Regions from separate parts of the Paenibacillus sp. FSL K6-2862 genome, predicted to be linked through region 1. Evidence: a T-box and tRNA genes for the amino acid it is inferred to sense, from the RefSeq annotation. Region 1 holds a T-box; the other holds one or more tRNA genes.
What was found. A T-box is a leader RNA that pairs with one kind of tRNA and senses whether it is charged. The one in region 1 lies ahead of trpS (tryptophan--tRNA ligase), so its partner is inferred to be a tRNA-Trp.
Positions count from the first base shown of each region.

Region 2: it has a tRNA-Trp gene. The T-box ahead of trpS (tryptophan--tRNA ligase) is inferred to sense a tRNA for this amino acid. The anticodon was not compared.

Region 1 covers NZ_JBBOSN010000001.1:678,376-685,701, forward strand. The annotation lists gene MHB82_RS03230 (spore germination protein) at 1-843, opposite strand, end outside; gene MHB82_RS03235 (GerAB/ArcD/ProY family transporter) at 824-1,930, opposite strand; gene trpS (tryptophan--tRNA ligase) at 2,058-3,122, opposite strand; T-box leader at 3,209-3,536, opposite strand; gene MHB82_RS03245 (DMT family transporter) at 3,570-4,499, opposite strand; gene MHB82_RS03250 (aminotransferase-like domain-containing protein) at 4,673-6,049, shown strand; gene MHB82_RS03255 (glutamate-1-semialdehyde 2,1-aminomutase) at 6,146-7,326, opposite strand, start outside.
Region 2 covers NZ_JBBOSN010000001.1:1,769,571-1,776,896, forward strand. The annotation lists rRNA gene MHB82_RS08245 (16S ribosomal RNA) at 1-1,374, shown strand, start outside; rRNA gene MHB82_RS08250 (23S ribosomal RNA) at 1,683-4,611, shown strand; rRNA gene rrf (5S ribosomal RNA) at 4,687-4,803, shown strand; tRNA gene MHB82_RS08260 (tRNA-Glu) at 4,894-4,965, shown strand; tRNA gene MHB82_RS08265 (tRNA-Val) at 5,089-5,164, shown strand; tRNA gene MHB82_RS08270 (tRNA-Trp) at 5,169-5,242, shown strand; tRNA gene MHB82_RS08275 (tRNA-Lys) at 5,252-5,324, shown strand; gene MHB82_RS08280 (transglutaminase-like domain-containing protein) at 5,648-6,256, shown strand; gene MHB82_RS08285 (hypothetical protein) at 6,837-7,326, shown strand, end outside.

The DNA.
Region 1 (7,326 bases):
CACAATAAAAAAAGGTGTACTCTCATCTTCTGGTGACTTCAACTGATTGAACAGCGTGGTTGGTGCAATGATGGCTACGGGCGAGCCCTCGATCAGAACAGCAAAACGTCCATTTAAGAGTGAACTCACGACATAATCAGGACGTTCTGTATTATCGGTGAGCGGGAAGATACTGCGGACGCCTCCCATAATCGAACGTTCCATAACAGAAGTACCGAGAATGCCATCGACTTCAATCTGGTCAAGATTCCGGCGCGCTTCTTTCAGAATCTCCGGATTAATGATGTCTTTTACATACAACAGACCAATGGTAGTCTGTGTACGACCGCCTTTTACGTATTTTTCAAAACACATCGAAGAGGTTTTTATCCGTTTGCGGATGAGTGCGATATTAACGTTCAGCTCCTCGGTGAATCCGTCCCGGGGTCCTTTTACGGAGGACTCAATGGCGGATTCCTCAGGATTGCGCCCAGGTATACTCGCAATATCCAAACTGCACGACTGATCGCCATTACCGAAAATGAGCAGCAGTTGTCCACTGAAAATTAGAAGGTTTATATTCTCTGTATCTGTAAGATCTTCGATCGGATTTAGAGTTAACCCCAATTCTTTGGGATGTGTTTCTTCGATAAGCAGAGAATGCTGTTCCAGCCGGGGAATAATGAACTGGTTAATTTGTTTGGCATCGGTCAAGCCGTCACAATATAGCATAATGACCGACTTATCGGTTTCATCTTTGGCAGGAAAAGTCTGAATAACAACATCCGCACAGGGATCGAATTGTTTTTTCAAAGAGGCAAGCAGTGTTTCATGGGACGTGATGTCAATCGCTTGGTGCTCCATGATGTTTCCTCCTCTGTTGGCGTGAACTGATGAATGCAACGGTGGTTGCAATAATCGCTAGTCCACTTAGATAGATGAGATTGAACGGGAATACGTAGTGGACAAGCATTTTTTCGAATGTCATATCGTCCAGACGGTACACCATGGAGAGGATGAAGAAAACGGCGATTGAAATAAACGTGATGATCCTTCTGGAGGTGTTCTTAATATTCCAAATTTCTACCACAATATACATGGCAAGACTTATTCGGGTAAATGAGCCGGCGAGCCACTGATAGATGGAGAAGAAATCGGTCTGTGCAATGTATTTGCCCAAGGAGGCAATTCTCCATTCCTCAAAAGCAGGATAACGCATTTTGGCAGCCTCAAAAGGATTAAATTCTACGATAGCCCCCACAAGTGGGCCAAGTGTCAATCCAAGAATAATAAAAGCAAGCATAACGTACTGCCATACACGTATCCGCTTCGACAGATGGGGCTGTATATACCAAATGAACAGCAGCTCAAACATGCCTGCGAGGCTGTACACCATGCCGTGAAGAACGGGACGCCAGCCCTGTTCAAGAACGGGGAGCAGACGGCTGTAATCCTTGTATTGAGTATTTACGATTGCGACATAGAAGCCAAGCAGCACAACAAGGGGCAGAACGAGTCCTGCTGTAAATGCGAGCGAACGAATGCCTTTATAGGCCGCATAGGCACAGAGCGACATAAGAGCAATGCTTGTTGCCAATATTGGTGTCTCCGTCAGATAACTGGTTTTAGCCCAGGTGGTGGTATCATGCAGGGTGAAATAGATGACGGACAAGAAAAAGAGGCTGTTTCCGATCCGGAAGAGCAAGCCCAGGGGTTTTCCCAGATGGGAAGTCAGCCATTCATGTAAGGTTTGATGCTGAAGAAAGCGAGAGACGTAGGCAAGCATGAGCGCAAACACCAGATAGGGTCCTGCCGATAACAGGACAGAAATCCAGGCGTCCCTTTTGGCCGCACTTAATAAGGCAGGAATGATCAGGACGTGGCTGATCAGGCCAACAGATAACATGATTAACATCATGGCTTGCAAAAAAGAAGGTTGTCTAGGTTTCATGCTGAGGGGTCCCCTTTTCGCGATAGACTATCCTCAGCAGTGTTAACGTCATTTGTGGTCTTCATACAGACATGCGAGTAGTTAAGTTGATGTATCCCGTGCTGTAGTTCCGGGTTGTTCCTTAACCTTAAAGGTCGAAATAACGAATTCCCATCGCTTCTCGTACTTCCAGCATCGTTTCTCGCGCGACTTTGCGGGCCTGACGGGTGCCGTCGATAAGAATTTCTTTCACCTCATTTTCACGCTGCTCATAATGATTTCGCCGTTCATGAAAGGGTGCAAGCAAATCGTTAATCGCTGTGCCAGCAAAATGCTTGCATTCTCTGCACCCGATGGAGCCCTGGCTGCAGCTGGCATGAATTTCTTCAGCGTGCTCCTTCCGGAATAACTGATGGTATGCAAATACCGGGCAGATATCAGGATGGCCTGGGTCGGTACGATGAACGCGTGCAGGATCGGTCTTGGCCTTGGTCAGTTTGGCATGCACATCTTCCGGACTCGCATTTAAGGAGATGGCGTTGCCCATGCTTTTGCTCATTTTGCCGATGCCATCGAGTCCGCCAAGCCGCTCACCAGTCAATATGCGTGGTTCCGGCAGAACCGGAGCGTAGAGCTCATTAAATCTGCGGACCAGTTTGCGTGCAGTCTCAACATGTGGAATCTGGTCTTCGCCTGCTGGAACGAGTGTCGCTTTGCAGAATGCAATATCAGCGGCCTGACTGACTGGATAGCCCAGGAAACCGTAGTACAGATCCGTATATCCGCGATCACGCGCTTCGGTTTTGATGGTGGGGTTGTGCCGAAGCGTGTTCACGGTGACAAACATGGAGAAGATCACCGTTAATTCCGCAATCTCCGGTATCATGGATTGGATGAACAGCGTGGCTTGGTTCGGGTCAATACCTACGGCGAGATAATCGAGAGTCACTTGATAAACACTGTCTGCAATCAGTCCTGGCTGATTATAGTGTGTGGTCAGCGCCTGCACATCTGCCAGTAAAATATAGGTTTTGTATTCATTCTGCAATTGCACCCGACTGCGCAGGCTGCCCACGTAATGGCCGAGATGAAGCTGCCCTGTGGTCCGGTCTCCAGTCAAAATAACACCTTGTTCATACTCATGGTTCATTCTCCTTTGAATTTGTGATTGTTCGAGCATTATAATCTGCTGACGCCACCAGCCGTCTTCCACGACCATCACCCCCTTTCAGCCTGTACAGTATGCAGATATCAAAAAAAAGCCTCGTCCTTCATCCTGATTCCCGTGAGGGAACAGAACAGAAGGACGAAGCTTATGCTTCGCGGTGCCACCTTAATTGGCCGCTGGTTGCGGCCCGCTTGGAGATACGGATCAAGATTCATGGTCAGGCTGATTGAAAAACCAGACAGGAACCAGCATATCTATTGATCGATATCCTGTCCTTGGATAACGGCTGAACATGCCGCCTTGCCTACTTACCGTCCTGCACCCCGATTACAGGATACAGGCCGTGTTCAGCTCGGAACTCCGAAGCCCATTTCCATACGACCCGTGCACCGGCTTCCACCATCCGCCGGCTCTCTGGAGCACGCTGTCGTATGTACTTCTCTTCATCATCGTTGATAACGTCCGTTTACAATTTTACACATTGTATCATGCTTAGACTTCACTGACCAGCCTGTGTTTTCTGCCACTCATATTGGTTCCGAGCACACCTGCGATAATCAGGATGGCTCCGACAACATGGTATCCGCCAACGGGTTCATGCAAAATCCAGGCGCCACCCGCTATGGAAATCAAGGTAGAGAAGTTGCTGAATACACTCATCTTCGAAGCTTCCAGATGGGTTAACGCATAGCTGGACAGCAGAGTCGAAATCATGGTGGATAGGATGGCCAGATAGGCCAGTGCCCCCAGATAAGATGCATCCCCGAGAGGTTTTACAAAATCGCTTATCGTACCGCTGGATAAATGACGGATGACGGCGGAGACGTTAAAAACAAGACAACCGACGAGCAGGGTAACCCACGTTAATTCCATCGGCTTATACTTCTGGGTAAGCGGTCTGGCAAGCACACCATACCCTGCAAAGCAAACCGTAGAGAGCAGCAGCAGGGCAATTCCCTTGAAATTACCTGAAGTCATTCCGCTGCCTTTCATCAGGAAGATGAAGACCACTCCGGCCACAGAAAGAAGCAGGAATAGCTTTTGCAGCACAGATGTCCGTTCCTTCAAGAATACTGAAGCCAGAATAAGGGTGAAGACAGGGGCCATGGCCTGAATGATTCCGGCCTCGGATGAATTGGACGATACAAGCCCAAAGGCCTGAAAGGCAAAAAACAAAACGGGCGAGAGCAGACCGAGCGGTATGATTCGCCATAGATCCCGCAGTGTGAGCCGGATTTTGATCCATCCCAGGACAACCGGGATGCTGACGACGAGAAGGGATAGGGCGAACCGATGTGCAAGCACATCCATCGGGTGTGCGACATTGACGGTCATTTTGACAAATAGAAAAGATAAACCAATGATAGCCGCATACATTACGGCTGCGGTATAGGCATAAGCCCGGGTACGTGTCGTATTCATATTGTTCCTCCATATAGCCTGATTAACTCGGTTGGACTAGGCAAACACCTTGATTGTTATCACTTGCTGTAAGGTCTTTGCTTTATTCAATATACTGTCAGTTCAGTCGTGGTACAATAAAGAAAAGCATGGATTGTACCGGTACAATTATGTGGGAAGGATAGGTTCTATTTATGAAAAAGTATGAAATAATCGCGGAGTCTCTGCAGCGTTGGATACAGGAACAGCTGCAGCAGCGGGGGCATCAGCAGTGGATTGATAAGGGAATTAAACTCCCGGCGGTACGTGTGCTGGCTGAACATTATCAATGCAGTGTAAGCACGGCAATCCGTGCCTATCAATGGCTTGAGCAGCGACATCTGGTGTATGCCGTCCCTCAGTCGGGATATTACGCTGTGCAGAACGGAGTGGGTGCAGAGGACGTGGACTGGAAAGAACCGCTGGACTTCGCTTCTGCTGCTCCCGATCCCCGTGTATTTCCGTATTCCGATTTTCGCCATTGTGTTGATCAGGCGATGGAGAACAATCAGGCGGAGTTGTTTCTGTATGGTACGGAGCAAGGGTTGCCATCCCTGATCGATTTGTTACAGAGGCAATTTGCCGATTATCAGGTATTTGCCCCTGCGGAACAGTTCTTTATTACGTCCGGCGTGCAGCAGGCGCTTGCTGTGCTGGCCCTGATGGCTTTTCCGAATGGCAAGAGACGGGTTCTGGTTGAGCTTCCAGGCTATCATCTTATGCCATCCCTGCTGGAAGGCCTGAATGTACCTGTTACCGGAGTAAGACGAACGCTGGAAGGTCTTGATTGGGAGTCGCTGGAACGGCAATTTGGTGAAGGCGATATTAAATTCTTTTACGTCATGCCACGCTTTCACAATCCGCTGGGGACATCCATGACCTTAGCCGAGAAGAAGAGATTAATTAAGCTGGCAGAACGATATGATGTATACCTGGTGGAGGACGATTATTTAGCCGATCTGGAGGAAAATACAAAACAGGACCCGCTATTTTCTTACGATACGGTAGGCAGGGTCATCTATTTGAAAAGCTACTCCAAAATTCTGTTTCCCGGCCTGCGCATTGGTGTAGCAGTCCTTCCCGGGGCTCTTGCTCCTTCGTTCGGGGGACACAAAAAAATGCTGGATATCGACACCTCGGTGCTGTCTCAGGCTGCGCTGGAGGTCTATATTCGCAATGGCATGTTTGCACATCACGGGAAAGTCATTCGAAGTCGTTATGCAGCCAGGATGCAGAAGGTTCATGAGCAGCTTGCTGCCGATCCGGAGTTTAGTCCCTTTGCCAATGCTCCGCGAACAGGTGGGGAGCATACCGTGCTGCCATTAGCCGGCAATATGCCGCTTGGCGTGTTGTTATCAAGGCTGGAAGAACGCGGAGTAATAGCAGGTACAACCGAGCGTTACTACCCTGAGGGAACGCAGCAGGATAAAATGCTGAGGCTGAATATATCCAATGTGCCGAAGCAGCGGATTGAGGAGGGCATGCGGATCATTCGTGAAGAGATCGTGAAGCTGCAAAGCCGAAACGTGTAATAATTTTTTAGCGGCCCAAAAATACAAAAGGCGTGCAGCCAAGCTGAATAGTCAGCCTGATTGCACGCCTTATCTGGTTCACTGAAATCTTAGGAACTACTCTTGAGCCATCGCCTTGAAGGAGGCTTCAGCCGCTTCCAGTGTTGCCTGCACGTCCTCATCGGTATGAGCTGTGGTCAGGAACCAGGCTTCGTACTTCGATGGAGCCAGGTTGATACCGCGGTTCAGCATATGCCGGAAGAAGGAGGCAAACCGTTCACCGTCTGTATCTTGAGCCTGATCATAATTCGTTACCGGGTGATCGCAGAAGTGTGTGGAGAAAGCACCACGAATCCGATTAATCGTCAGTGCGATTCCATGACGATCGGCAGAAGCCTGCAGACCTGATGTCAGATCAATGGCGAGTCGTTCCATTTCTTCATACACGCCTTCGCCCTGCAGTACTTCCAGACAAGCGATACCCGCAGAGATGGAGGCAGGATTGCCGGCCATTGTTCCGGCCTGGTAGGCTGGTCCGAGTGGAGCAACCTGTTCCATGACATGCTTGCGTCCACCATAAGCTCCGATGGGCAATCCGCCACCGATGATTTTGCCGAGAGCAGTCAGATCCGGTTCAATCTCGGCATGATTGGCAAGACCGGCATACGTTTGCGTAGAACCATAGTGGAAACGGAAAGCCGTAATGACTTCGTCATAAATCACAAGTGATCCGTTGGCACGTGTCATGGCACACAAACCTTCCAGGAAGCCTGGCTCTGGCATAACCATGCCAAAGTTGCCGACAATGGGCTCCACCATTACTGCTGCAACATCATCACCCCAGCGCTCCAGGGCTTCTTTCAGGCTTTCCAGGTCATTATAAGGAACCGTGATCACTTCATGTGCGATGCTGGTTGGAATTCCTGCACTATCCGGAATCCCGAGGGTGGAAGGGCCGGAACCTGCTGCAACCAGAACCAGGTCGGAGTGACCATGGTAACATCCGGCGAATTTTACGATTTTATTACGTTTGGTGTAGGCGCGGGCCACGCGGATGGTAGTCATCACTGCCTCTGTACCGGAGTTGACAAAACGTACCTTATCCATCGAAGGAATGGCTTCCTTCAGCATTTTGGCAAGCTTGATTTCAAGCTCGGTTGGCGTACCGTACAATACACCGTTCGCTGCTGCTTCACAAATGGCTTGGGTAATATGAGGATGAGCGTGTCCGGTTACAATAGGGCCATATGCTGCCAGATAATCGATGTAGCGGTTGTCGTCAACATCCCAGAAGTGTG
Region 2 (7,326 bases), 1.1 Mb from region 1:
AATACTTGCTTCTTTCGCCTGAAGGAAGCTGGAAAGACGGAGCAATCTGTCACTTGAGGATGGGCCTGCGGCGCATTAGCTAGTTGGTGAGGTAACGGCTCACCAAGGCGACGATGCGTAGCCGACCTGAGAGGGTGATCGGCCACACTGGGACTGAGACACGGCCCAGACTCCTACGGGAGGCAGCAGTAGGGAATCTTCCGCAATGGGCGAAAGCCTGACGGAGCAATGCCGCGTGAGTGATGAAGGTTTTCGGATCGTAAAGCTCTGTTGCCAGGGAAGAACGTCCTTGAGAGTAACTGCTCAAGGAGTGACGGTACCTGAGAAGAAAGCCCCGGCTAACTACGTGCCAGCAGCCGCGGTAATACGTAGGGGGCAAGCGTTGTCCGGAATTATTGGGCGTAAAGCGCGCGCAGGCGGTCATTTAAGTCTGGTGTTTAATCCCGGGGCTCAACCCCGGATCGCACTGGAAACTGGGTGACTTGAGTGCAGAAGAGGAGAGTGGAATTCCACGTGTAGCGGTGAAATGCGTAGAGATGTGGAGGAACACCAGTGGCGAAGGCGACTCTCTGGGCTGTAACTGACGCTGAGGCGCGAAAGCGTGGGGAGCAAACAGGATTAGATACCCTGGTAGTCCACGCCGTAAACGATGAATGCTAGGTGTTAGGGGTTTCGATACCCTTGGTGCCGAAGTTAACACATTAAGCATTCCGCCTGGGGAGTACGGTCGCAAGACTGAAACTCAAAGGAATTGACGGGGACCCGCACAAGCAGTGGAGTATGTGGTTTAATTCGAAGCAACGCGAAGAACCTTACCAGGTCTTGACATCCCTCTGACCGTCCTAGAGATAGGGCTTTCCTTCGGGACAGAGGAGACAGGTGGTGCATGGTTGTCGTCAGCTCGTGTCGTGAGATGTTGGGTTAAGTCCCGCAACGAGCGCAACCCTTGATCTTAGTTGCCAGCACTTCGGGTGGGCACTCTAAGGTGACTGCCGGTGACAAACCGGAGGAAGGTGGGGATGACGTCAAATCATCATGCCCCTTATGACCTGGGCTACACACGTACTACAATGGCCGGTACAACGGGCTGTGAAGCCGCGAGGTGGAACGAATCCTAAAAAGCCGGTCTCAGTTCGGATTGCAGGCTGCAACTCGCCTGCATGAAGTCGGAATTGCTAGTAATCGCGGATCAGCATGCCGCGGTGAATACGTTCCCGGGTCTTGTACACACCGCCCGTCACACCACGAGAGTTTATAACACCCGAAGTCGGTGGGGTAACCGCAAGGAGCCAGCCGCCGAAGGTGGGATAGATGATTGGGGTGAAGTCGTAACAAGGTAGCCGTATCGGAAGGTGCGGCTGGATCACCTCCTTTCTATGGAGAATCGTCTTCTGTAACGAAGACATTCAAATACAAAATCTAGCCAGGTCGGCTAGTTGCTCACTCGTTGCTCAGTTTTGAGAGCTCAAACTCTCAAACAGCTTGCTTTTGCATGGAGCTTGTTCTTTGAAAACTAGATATCGAAACGAAAATTGCGAATTAGAACATTCCTTTTAGCTGAACTTGTGTTAAACAAGTTTCAAATATTAGCGAAAACTGCTTTGCGATGGTATCGAATGGGAACGGCTTTTGGATTTGCACAAGCAAACCAAGGGAAGTGAGAAGTCGAAACCGGAGCAATTGGTTAAGCTACTAAGAGCACACGGAGGATGCCTAGGCGCTAGGAGCCGATGAAGGACGTGGCGAACAACGATACTGCCTCGGGGAGCTGTAAGCAAGCTTTGATCCGGGGATGTCCGAATGGGGAAACCCAGCTGGGGTAATATCCAGTTACTCATAACTGAATACATAGGTTATGTAGAGGCATACCAGGGGAACTGAAACATCTAAGTACCTTGAGGAAGAGAAAACAATAGTGATTCCGTCAGTAGCGGCGAGCGAACGCGGAGAAGCCCAAACCAGAGAGCTTGCTCTCTGGGGTTGTGGGACGTCTCACATGGAGTTACAAAGGAGCCGGTTAAACGAAGAGGTCTGGAAAGGCCCGCCAAAGAAGGTAAAAGCCCTGTAATTGAAAGTCTGCTCTCTCCGAGACGGATCCCGAGTAGTGCGGGGCACGTGAAACCCCGTATGAATCCGGCAGGACCATCTGCCAAGGCTAAATACTTCCTAGCGACCGATAGTGAAGCAGTACCGTGAGGGAAAGGTGAAAAGCACCCCGGAAGGGGAGTGAAATAGAACCTGAAACCGTGTGCTTACAAGAAGTCAGAGCCCATTTTAGGGGTGATGGCGTGCCTTTTGTAGAATGAACCGGCGAGTTACGTTCCCGTGCAAGGTTAAGGTGAAGAGCCGGAGCCGCAGCGAAAGCGAGTCTGAATAGGGCGACATAGTACGTGGACGTAGACCCGAAACCGGGTGATCTACCCCTGTCCAGGGTGAAGGTGCGGTAACACGCACTGGAGGCCCGAACCCACGCACGTTGAAAAGTGCGGGGATGAGGTGGGGGTAGCGGAGAAATTCCAATCGAACTCGGAGATAGCTGGTTCTCCCCGAAATAGCTTTAGGGCTAGCCTCGGAAAACAGAGTCGTGGAGGTAGAGCACTGATTGGGTGCGGGGCCCGCAAGGGTTACCAAGCTCAGTCAAACTCCGAATGCCATAGACTTACTTCCGGGAGTCAGACAGTGAGTGCTAAGATCCATTGTCAAAAGGGAAACAGCCCAGACCATCAGCTAAGGTCCCCAAGTGTGTGTTAAGTGGGAAAGGATGTGGAGTTGCACAGACAACCAGGATGTTGGCTTAGAAGCAGCCACCATTGAAAGAGTGCGTAATAGCTCACTGGTCGAGTGACTCTGCGCCGAAAATGTAACGGGGCTAAACACACCACCGAAGCTATGGCTTGATGCTTTGCATCAGGGGTAGGGGAGCGTTGTATAAGGGTTGAAGGTGTACCGTAAGGAGCGCTGGACATTATACAAGTGAGAATGCCGGTATGAGTAACGAAAAGATCAGTGAGAATCTGATCCGCCGAAAGCCTAAGGGTTCCTGAGGAAGGCTCGTCCGCTCAGGGTAAGTCGGGACCTAAGGCGAGGCCGAAAGGCGTAGTCGAAGGACAACAGGTCGAAATTCCTGTACCACCGTAAATCGTTACGAGCGATGGGGGGACGCAGTAGGGTAGTGACGCAGACTGATGGATGTCTGTCCAAGCAGTGAGGCTGATGTGTAGGCAAATCCGCACATCATTAAGGCTGAGCTGTGATGGGGAGTGAAAATTACAGTAGCGAAGGTCATGATCTCACACTGCCAAGAAAAGCCTCTAGCCAGATGAAGGTGCCCGTACCGCAAACCGACACAGGTAGGCGAGAAGAGAATTCTAAGGCGCGCGGAAGAACTCTCGTTAAGGAACTCGGCAAAATGACCCCGTAACTTCGGGAGAAGGGGTGCCCCGGTAGTGTGAATAGCACGAGGGGGCCGCAGTGAAAAGGCCCAAGCGACTGTTTAGCAAAAACACAGGTCTGTGCGAAGCCGTAAGGCGAAGTATACGGGCTGACGCCTGCCCGGTGCTGGAAGGTTAAGGGGAGCGGTTAGGGAGTAATCCCGAAGCTGTGAACCGAAGCCCCAGTAAACGGCGGCCGTAACTATAACGGTCCTAAGGTAGCGAAATTCCTTGTCAGGTAAATTCTGACCCGCACGAATGGCGTAACGACTTGGGCGCTGTCTCAACGAGAGATCCGGTGAAATTTTAATACCTGTGAAGATGCAGGTTACCCGCGACAAGACGGAAAGACCCCATGGAGCTTTACTGCAGCTTGATATTGAATTTGGGTACGATCTGTACAGGATAGGTGGGAGCCTTTGAAGCATGAGCGCCAGCTTGTGTGGAGGCACCGTTGGGATACCACCCTGATCGTATCTAGGTTCTAACCTGGTGCCCTTAGCGGGTACGGGGACAGTGTCAGGTGGGCAGTTTGACTGGGGCGGTCGCCTCCTAAAGAGTAACGGAGGCGCCCAAAGGTTCCCTCAGAATGGTTGGAAATCATTCGAAGAGTGCAAAGGCATAAGGGAGCTTGACTGCGAGACCTACAAGTCGAGCAGGGACGAAAGTCGGGCTTAGTGATCCGGTGGTACCGCATGGAAGGGCCATCGCTCAACGGATAAAAGCTACCCTGGGGATAACAGGCTTATCTCCCCCAAGAGTCCACATCGACGGGGAGGTTTGGCACCTCGATGTCGGCTCATCGCATCCTGGGGCTGAAGTAGGTCCCAAGGGTTGGGCTGTTCGCCCATTAAAGCGGTACGCGAGCTGGGTTCAGAACGTCGTGAGACAGTTCGGTCCCTATCTGTCGTGGGCGTAGGAAATTTGAGAGGAGCTGTCCTTAGTACGAGAGGACCGGGATGGACGTACCGCTGGTGTACCAGTTGTTCCGCCAGGAGCACCGCTGGGTAGCTATGTACGGACGGGATAAGCGCTGAAAGCATCTAAGCGTGAAGCCCCCCTCAAGATGAGATTTCCCAGTATGTAAGACCCCTTGAAGACGACGAGGTAGATAGGCTGGGGGTGGAAGTGCAGTAATGCATGGAGCTGACCAGTACTAATCGGTCGAGGGCTTATCCAAATTGCAGGTTTTGATTGCAAGTTTCGTTTCGGATCTAGTTTTCAGAGAATAATCTCTGAGTGTATAGCAGCATCGTTTGGTGGCGATAGCGGAGGGGTTCCACACGTACCCATCCCGAACACGACCGTTAAGCCCTCTAGCGCCGATGGTACTTGGACCGAAGGGTCCTGGGAGAGTAGGACGCTGCCAAGCGAGACCCCACTGGGGTATTTTTTTTGGCTCATTTGAGTCAAAAGCTCAGTTAGTAGATTTTACAGCTTCTTGTTTGTTGAGAGCTATTAAGGCCCGTTGGTCAAGGGGTTAAGACACCTCCCTTTCACGGAGGTAACAGGGGTTCGAATCCCCTACGGGTCATAACTTTACTTCTTAAAGCAACAAGGGATGAGAATCCCAAAGGTTCGTCGGAGGATCATCATCGTTAGCAACTGCTACGCAGTCTCGAGCGAAGTGAGAGTATCCCCTACGGGTCATAGATACGGAGGCTTAGCTCAGCTGGGAGAGCATCTGCCTTACAAGCAGAGGGTCGGGGGTTCGAGCCCCTCAGCCTCCACCATTTTAGGGGCATAGTTTAAAGGTAGAACAACGGTCTCCAAAACCGTTGGTGTGGGTTCAATTCCTGCTGCCCCTGCCATTTTATTATGAGCCATTAGCTCAGTTGGTAGAGCACCTGACTTTTAATCAGGGTGTCGAAGGTTCGAGCCCTTCATGGCTCATTGTTTTTGTACATGTTGGGGGATTATTCATCCCGCGTGTAACTTCTAAAATCATCAAAATGTACCATAGTTATAAGCTATACTGACGATGGTGCCTGCTGAATATCAAAAACCCTTGAGTATTCCTCAAGGGTTTTTCGTATTTTCTCAAACTCTACGGAGTAAAATTAAATGATAACTCACTACACTTTAGTTTATTAAGCTAACGAGCAGTACAACAGAATAAAGAATACAGGGATTATTATTCTTTACTATGTATAATTATGCTATTAAACTAATTGAAGACTTGCATATTAAGTATAATTATTGAAAGGTTGATAAAAATGAATCTAATCTGTGAAACTCGAGTCGTTGCGGATTATTTGACCGTGACTGACGAGGTCAATTATGACCACCCACTGGTTGCTGGACTGGCTTCAGAATTAGCAGCATCATCGGAAGATCAGGTGGATTATATCAAACAGTCATATATGTATGTCAGAGATCAAATTGCCCATTCCTGGGATATCAAGAGTTCTAGAGTCACATGTTCCGCTTCAGAAACATTGATTTATAAAGAAGGTATCTGCTATGCCAAAGCAAATCTTCTATGTGCCATATTACGGAGAGAGGGAATACCATCTGGCTTCTGTTATCAACGACTTACGATCGGGGACACTCCAGATACGGGCTATTGTATCCATGCATTAAATGCTGTTTATATTCAACATTTAGATTCATGGATCCGATTGGATGCTCGAGGAAACAAGCCTGGAATCCAAGCAGAGTTTTCATTGGATGAAGAAAAACTTGCCTTTACGATCCGAAAAGAGTACGACGAAGCCGAGTATATGACGATATTTAAGTCTCCACATGTTAAGACTATTGAAGCTTTGAAAAATAATACGGACTGCATAAATATGTATTTGTACGGGCTGCCTGAACAACTGTGATTAACGAACTGCGGGGCAATACGGTACAGTTTAGAACTAAGATCAGCATGGGGATAGATAAATTCTAATGCATAACCTAGAAGTACTTTGAGTGAAGAATGGATCAAAATATTATTGAATCTCTATAAAACTCCTTTCAACTATTTTTGAATGGGAGTTTTTTTGTTTTATCAGAAACCCATAACTGATTAAGTACTCATTGATCTACTTAAAAGTAAACTTAGGTAAAATATGCTAAAATAGGAATCATAACTAAAAATAACATGCCTGTAGCTTAGACGTTTCTGCTTTGATCAGGTTGATTAGGAGGAAAAAGTATTGTTCTCAATAGTGTCAATCTTTGCAATTATATTTAACTTGGTGTTATACGGATTGGGCATATACGCTCTAATCCTATTTATAAAACTTGCTCAACGTGGAATCCAAGCATTGGATATCTATCTAAGTGAAAAACGCGGGGGACGCTTCTAATTCTCTCATGAATCAACCAACCACAAGATTATCATTTTTCTCTCAGTGTTTTATTTCTACTGGTTTAGTATGATTAACACATCAATTAAGTAAAGAGAGGGCAAATGACATGGTGGATACTTTCTTAGAACAAATCAACGAGTTGAACGAGCTTCAAAAAGACTTGGTCAGCATACATCCTTTATTTACAGAGCATTATCCTGTGGTTGTTGCATTTGATGCCCTATTATATATGTATGATTATTCGGTAGAGAAAGGGCAATATGAATGGGTGAAAACTGTTCCGGATGATCTTAACATCCCTGACGAGTGTCTGGCAGCCATGCCAGTGCACCATATGAACGAACGAATGTGTGCAATTGTGACAGACTCAGCCTTCCAAAATTTTGAGCAGAAAGTGTTTCTGTTTCACGAGTATGTTCATTGTTATGTCCATGAGAAATATGAGGAGATCGGAAATCGTCTTCCAATTAAACATAGGATGGAGAAAATTAAACGTGTGACATGGGAGTTGGATTACGAATTCCCTTATGAGGATGAGAATGTGGTCCAGTGGATCAATTCACTGTTATCAGCCTTAAAGAGCGGGGATGTAGTCC